Linked DNA regions of Novipirellula artificiosorum. The protein of the gene in region 2 binds, or shares a complex with, the protein of the main gene of each other region. Links are inferred from orthologs where the notes say so. Each region holds a gene or a part of one and is shown on either strand. Other genes may lie near its edges. The genes, in order: lpdA and Poly41_RS00470.

The links.
Region 1: the proteins of Poly41_RS00470 (region 2) and lpdA are in contact, whole or in part, in a crystal structure (PDB 1EBD), measured with the Geobacillus stearothermophilus proteins. The link is inferred for Novipirellula artificiosorum from one-to-one orthologs. Residues at the interface, in WP_033016211.1 of Geobacillus stearothermophilus: Ile130, Ala131, Met132, Pro133, Arg136, Arg140, Glu141, Asn155, Arg157; in WP_049624544.1 of Geobacillus stearothermophilus: Pro340, Ser341, Asp344, Tyr345, Arg403, Asp406, Val408, Glu431, Ala432, Gly433, Asp438.

Annotation. Positions count from the first base shown.
Region 1 is NZ_SJPV01000009.1:39,788-42,939, reverse strand. The notes cover bases 244-3,071. They hold lpdA (dihydrolipoyl dehydrogenase), read left to right. Parts: upstream 244-850; coding sequence 851-2,293; downstream 2,294-3,071. Other genes in these bases: Poly41_RS22175 (B12-binding domain-containing radical SAM protein), read right to left, coding at 2,429-3,071; rpsD (30S ribosomal protein S4), read left to right, coding at 244-755. Outside these bases: more of rpsD, read left to right, coding at 147-243; more of Poly41_RS22175, read right to left, coding at 3,072-3,152. UniProt on the Escherichia coli protein: Lipoamide dehydrogenase is a component of the glycine cleavage system as well as of the alpha-ketoacid dehydrogenase complexes.
Region 2 is NZ_SJPV01000001.1:179,423-182,627, forward strand. What follows is about bases 292-3,172. They hold Poly41_RS00470 (2-oxo acid dehydrogenase subunit E2), read right to left. Parts: upstream 2,503-3,172; coding sequence 1,081-2,502; downstream 292-1,080. Other genes in these bases: Poly41_RS00465 (DUF1552 domain-containing protein), read left to right, coding at 292-949; aceE (pyruvate dehydrogenase (acetyl-transferring), homodimeric type), read right to left, coding at 2,588-3,172. In the rest of the region: more of Poly41_RS00465, read left to right, coding at 1-291; more of aceE, read right to left, coding at 3,173-3,205.

The DNA.
Region 1 (3,152 bases), on a different replicon or contig from region 2:
CCAAAATTCGATGCGTGAACGGCCGGTCTGCTCTGTAGCCAGACCGGTGGACGTATGTTTGCCTCCTCAGGCAACCGTCCGAAAGCGGATCACGCGACAAGGCTCGTGGCGTTCGATCGTAACGCTGCACTCAAAGGAACTCTCAAATGGCCCGATACACTGGACCGAAGGCACGAATCAATCGTCGACTTGGCACGCTGATTTACGAAACAGCCGGTGCCGCCCGAGCACTCGACCGTCGCAACACCCCGCCGGGGATGCACGTCCGAGGACGCCGCCCAAGTAACTACGGGATGGCGTTGATGGAAAAACAGAAGATCAAGCACTATTACGGTTTGGGGGAGCGCCAATTACGCCGTTACTTTGACGCCGTCGGCCGCAAACAAGGCAACACGGCTGAGTTGCTGCTGTTGATGTGTGAGCGCCGCCTTGATAATGTCGTCCGCCGCGTTGGATTCACCAAGACACGGCCACAAGCCCGCCAGGGCATCACCCACGGCCACTTTCGGGTCAATGGCGTGAAGGTCACCAAGCCAAGCTACTTGCTTCGCCCAGGCGACATCGTCGAAGTCCGCGGCCGCGAGAACTTGAAGAACCTCTATCGTGGTGTGATCTCGAACGCATCGCCCGACGCACTTGACTGGGTGACGTTCGATAGCGAAAACCTGAAAGCCACCGTGCTTGGATTGCCCGGCGCCAGCGACATCAGCTTGCCGGTTGATGCGAATGCGGTCGTCGAATTCTTGTCTCGCTAAACGCTTGAATTTGATGTTTTGTTCACGATTGGCTGCCTTGGCGGCCAATCGTTTTGTTTGGAACGAACAGCCCCTCGATTTACGGTTCTTCCCTGATGCACTCTCCACTTGTTGTTCTCGGTGGCGGCCCAGGCGGGTACGCAGCCGCATTCTTGGCGGCCGATGAAGGTCTTGAAGTCACGATCGTCGAATCGGAAACGCGACTCGGTGGCACTTGCTTGTTGCGAGGATGCATCCCCAGTAAAGCACTGCTGCACGTCGCGAAAATCATCAGCGATGTGGAAGAACTGCGGCAAGATTGGGGAGTCGATTACGGCGAACGACCCAATGTCAGCATCGACAAGGTCCGGGCCCGCAAAGACCAGGTGATTGCAACGTTGACCGGTGGGCTTGGCCAATTGGCGAAACGCCGAAACGTGACGATCATCCAGGCTCGAGGTTCGTTTATCGATTCGACCACCCTACGGCTCGAAGGGGACCATGAATCGATTCCCGAAGGCGGGACGCTGACGTTTGACCAGTGCATTCTCGCGACGGGGAGCGTTCCCGCCATTCCCCCCGCATTCGATATCGGCAGCGATCGGGTGATGGACAGTACGGGCGCCTTGTCGCTGCCCGACATCCCTGAAAAACTGCTGATCGTCGGCGGTGGGTACATTGGTTTGGAAATGCTGAATGTGTACGCCAGCTTCGGCACCAAGGTCACGGTGGTGGAGATGGCGGATCGGTTGTTGCCCGGCGCCGATGCGGACCTTGTCAAACCACTTGCGAAACGGATTGACAAACTCTGTGAAGGACGCGTGCTGGTCGGCACAAAAGTCGGTTCGTTGACGGAGGTCGATGATCGCATCGAAGTCACATTCGAAGGTCCCAAGCACTTCGGGCACGAGCAGTTTGACCGCGTGCTGGTCAGCATCGGACGTCGTCCGGTCACGCGAGGGCTTGGACTGGAAAACACCAAATGCATCATTAACGAGCGGGGGTTTGTCGTCACCGATACACAGCAGCGAACGGCCGACCCGCACATCTTTGCGATCGGCGATGTCGCCGGTGACCCCATGTTGGCCCACAAAGCGACCCACGAAGGCCGCGTGGCGGCCGAAGTGATCGCAGGGAAAGCCTCTGCGTTTGATAAGGTCGCGATCCCGGCAGTCGTCTTCACCGATCCTGAAATTGCATGGGCGGGGTTGACTGAAACCGATGCCAAGAAGGCTGGGGTCGAATACCAAGTGGAAGCATACCCGTGGGCCGCCAGCGGTCGGGCGCAAGCGCTTGGAATCACGGACGGCTTGACCAAATGGCTGGTTGACCCCGAAACGCATCGTGTGATCGGATGCGGAATCGTCGGTACCGGTGCTGGCGAATTGATCGCCGAGGCGGTTTTAGCGATCGAAATGGGCTGTGAGATGCATGACATCACCGATAGCATCCATCCACACCCGACGCTTAGCGAGACGCTAATGAACGCTGGCGAGGTCTATTTTGGCACCGCCACCGAGATCTTCAAACCGCGAAAAAAACCATCGCCGTCGGCCTAGTGGACCGTCATCATTTAATTTTAGGGTAGTGGATTTCGCCAGAAATCCGTAACTCGAGTGTTCTTAGGGACTTCTGGCGAAGTCCACTACGTCCCAACTCGCAGTTATAACCTTGACGGTCCACAAGCAACTACTCTAAGACGCCGCTGCCGCCGCTCCTTCGACAAGTAGCGCATCGTCCGGGCCAGCCTTCGAATTCTTTTCGTAAAACACGGGTGGCTCGTACGTCCATCCGTCTTCCAACCGCTGCTGCTCTTGTCGCAGCTTGCGATACAAATAGCGGCCTGCGATCGGCGCAGCCAATCGTGATTTCAAACCGAACATCTCGTGCATTTCGCCGAGCAGCTTCGAACACTCGGCTGCCAACACCGGGTCATCTTGATAAGCACGCCGAGTCGCCCATAACACCCCTGCATAGCCGATCGGCAAGCTCTTGGATTCATGGGCAAATCTCTCACGAATCCGCTTGTCTGCGTGATCTCGATACCGCTTCCAAGCCCGCAAATTCGTCCGCACAATTCGAATCACACTGGGGCCGTTGACTTCGAAATCACGATGAAACGCCTGCAACAAGAATTCCGTTTCTTGCCCATCCTTGATATGGGGGTGATGAAAGTTGAATCTCAATTGACCGTGAATGTCGGGAATGGAGATCTCGCGACGGTCCAACAGCGTTCCCGCCGCCTCGTGCTCCGCAAACAGCGGCGTTCCAGGAATCGGCGTGTACAACATGAATTGATGGAACTCGCTGTTGTGAAGAACGGCGTGATCAATCGCTTCGCCGATGTTCTCGGGCGTATGCTCTTCGAGCCCAATGATGCTCGAACCGAGCACACGGATGCCATGGGATTGCAACTGA
Region 2 (3,205 bases):
GCTTGCCGCCCAGCAGATTGGCGGGGCGACCCGGTTTGGGTCTCTTGAACTCGGGCTTGAAGCGAGCGCTCAAAGTGGGAACTGTGACAGCGGATACAGCTGTGCCTATGCATCGAACATGTCATGGCGAGGTCCCACCAACCCGGTCGCCAAAGAAATTGATCCCCGAGCTTTATTCGATCGGTTGTTCGAGGGTCAAACGGTGAAGGCGACTCGGCGCGCCAAAAGTGTTCGTGAGAAGTATCGAAAAAGTGTCCTCGACTTTGTTCAAGAGGATGCCAAGCGGTTGCACCAAAAGCTGCCAGAGATCGATCGTCGGAAACTGGATGAATATCTCTACGCGGTCCGCGATGTCGAAAAACGGATTGCCGGTGCGGACCGACTGGGGATTTCCGAAGAAGGGGTGCCTGACTACCCGCGGCCCAGCGGTGTGCCTCGCCAAATGGTCGAGCACTCCAAGTTGATGATGGACATGATCACATTGGCGATCCAAACCGACAGTTCGCGGATTGTCTCGTTCATGTTTACCAACGCAGGCAGCAACCGAAGCTATCCAGAAATTGGTGTCAGCGAAGGGCATCACGAACTATCGCACCACGGCAAGAGCAAACACAAGCAAGCTCAAATTGCGAAAATCAATCGGTTCCATGTCGATCAGTTTGCTTACCTGCTGAAACGACTCAGCAGTGTGTCCGAGGGCGAGGGGACGTTGCTCGACCACTGCATGCTGGTCTACGGCAGCGGCATTAGCGACGGCGATCGACATAACCACGATGATTTGCCCATCTTGTTAGCGGGCAGCGGAGCAGGACGCATCCAAAGCGGACGCCACCTGCGATACGAAAACAAAACGCCGCTGTGCAATTTGTATCTGTGGATGATGCAACAGATGGGCGTCCAAGCCGACAAATTCGGCGATAGCAATGCCGTGCTCCCCAACTTGACCTAATTTGCTAGGGGACTGTCAGCACTAAATTTTAGGGTAGTGGATTTCGCCAGAAATCCGTAACTCAAATAGTCTTGGAGACTTCTGGCGAAGTCCACTACGTCCCAACTCGCCGTTTTAAACTTGACAGTCCACTAAAGCGCCAACAGCAATCGGCTCGGCGCTTCGAGGTAACCAATCACATCGTTGAGGAACCGTGCTGCGGTGCCTCCGTCGACGAGTCGGTGATCGTAGGACAGACTGAGCGGCATCATTAAACGCGGCTGAATCGAATCGTCAGGCATCACCACGGGCAGCTTGCGGCTTCGACCGACCAGCAGAATGGCGACTTCTGGAACATTCACGATCGGTGTGGAATAGGTTCCCCCGATCGCTCCGAGGTTACTGATCGTAAACGTACCGCCTCGCAAATCGCTAACCGCGAATTGACCACCACGCACCTTACCCGACATCTCTGCCAGCGAGCGAGTGATTTCGGGAACGCCCATGCGATCTGCGTGGTGCATCACCGGAACGACCAAGCCGCGATCGGTATCGACGGCGATTCCAACGTTGACGAATTCCTTGTACAAGATCTGCTCGTTCTCTTGATCGACCGCCGCGTTGATGGTGGGGTGATGTCGCAATGCCGTTGCCACCGCCTTGATCAAGAAGGGCATCGATGTCAGTTTCAAACCCTGCGCAGCGTAGTCTTCTTTACTTGATTTGCGGAGCCGTTCCAGATCCGTGATGTCGGCATCGTCAAAATTCGTGACTCTCGGCACCGCTGACCAACTGGCGTGCATTTGTTTCGCGATCGTTTTTCGCATGCGGTCCATACGCTCGACACGAATGGGCCCAAAATCATCGACCGCCGGTGCCGCGGCGGCTTCCAACGAATCCATGGTCGAACCCGAGTCTGCTTTCGCAGTCGATCCGCTGCGGGCGGTTTCTTGGTTGGTTCGGACGACGGCCAACACGTCTTCTCGGGTGATCCTTCCACCTTCGCCGCTACCGCGAACCGACGCCAAATCGACGCTGACTTCCCGCGCGAAACGGCGAATCGCGGGGCCAGCGGCGATGGCACTCCCCGCTTCGACGGGACTGGGTGCCGGCGCGGCGGGTGCAGGGGGCGTTGGCGTTACTGCCACGGCCGGCTGTTTGACCGCCGCGGGTGCTGAAGCCGCTTGTGCAGCCGCCGGTGGTGCAGCTGTGGGCTGGGGTGGTTCCAGTGGGGCAACCGGCGCGGCTTTGGGTTCCGTCGCTGCCTCGGGCTTGGGTTCCGCTTTGGCTTGCGGGGCTGCCGCGGGTTTGGGTTCGGCTGGCGCCGCAGCTCCCTCGGCAGCTTCCACTTCCAAGATCACGCCGCCGATCTCAACCGTGTCCCCTTCGCTGACCAGAATTTTGGTCACCTTGCCGCCTACAGACGCGGGAACCGGAACGGTTGCCTTGTCGGTTTCCATTTCGACAATGTCTTGGCCTTGGGTGATCACATCACCAACGGAGACGAAGACTTCCAAAACATCGCCCGATTCGATGCCGTCGCCCAACTCAGGCAGCTTTACTTCAGTAGCCATATCAGTCGTTTTCAGTTTTCAGTTTTCAGATTGTCAGTGAGCAGCAGTGCAGCGGGAAAGCGTTGACGACTTTCCGCTACGAGAATCACGCAAAATAGGGATTTGGCTTGTCCGCGTCAAAGCCAAGGTCCTTGATGGCGTCGGCAACTTCGGCAGGCGTGAATACGCCCGTTTTGCTGAGCCGGCTGAGCGTTGCAATGGTGATCGATTCTTTGTCGACCTCAAAATGTCGGCGGAGCGATTCACGCGTATCACTGCGCCCCATCCCGTCGGTCCCGAGAACAAAGTAGTCGCCTGGAATCCAGGGTTGCAATTGTTCGCCCAATGCCCGGACGTAGTCGCTCGCCGAGATGAACGGCCCTTCGACCCCCTCGAGCACTTCTTCCAGGTAGCTCTTCCGCGGCGTTTCGGTCGGATGCAACATGTTCCAGCGGCTGCAATCCGCGGCTTCTCGCCGCAATTGCGTGTAACTCGTGACGCTCCACACATCGCTGGCGATGTTGTACCGGTCGGCAAGCAAGGTTTGGGCAGCGAGTGCCGAATTCAAAATGGCACCACTACCGAATAACTGCACGCGTGCTTTCGGGTTCTCGACTTCGCGGCTGTGATATTTGTAAATCCCCTTGATGATGCCCTCTTCGCAGCCCAACGGCATTTCGGGATGATCATATGCCTCGTTCTCGGCGGTGATGTAGTAGATGCA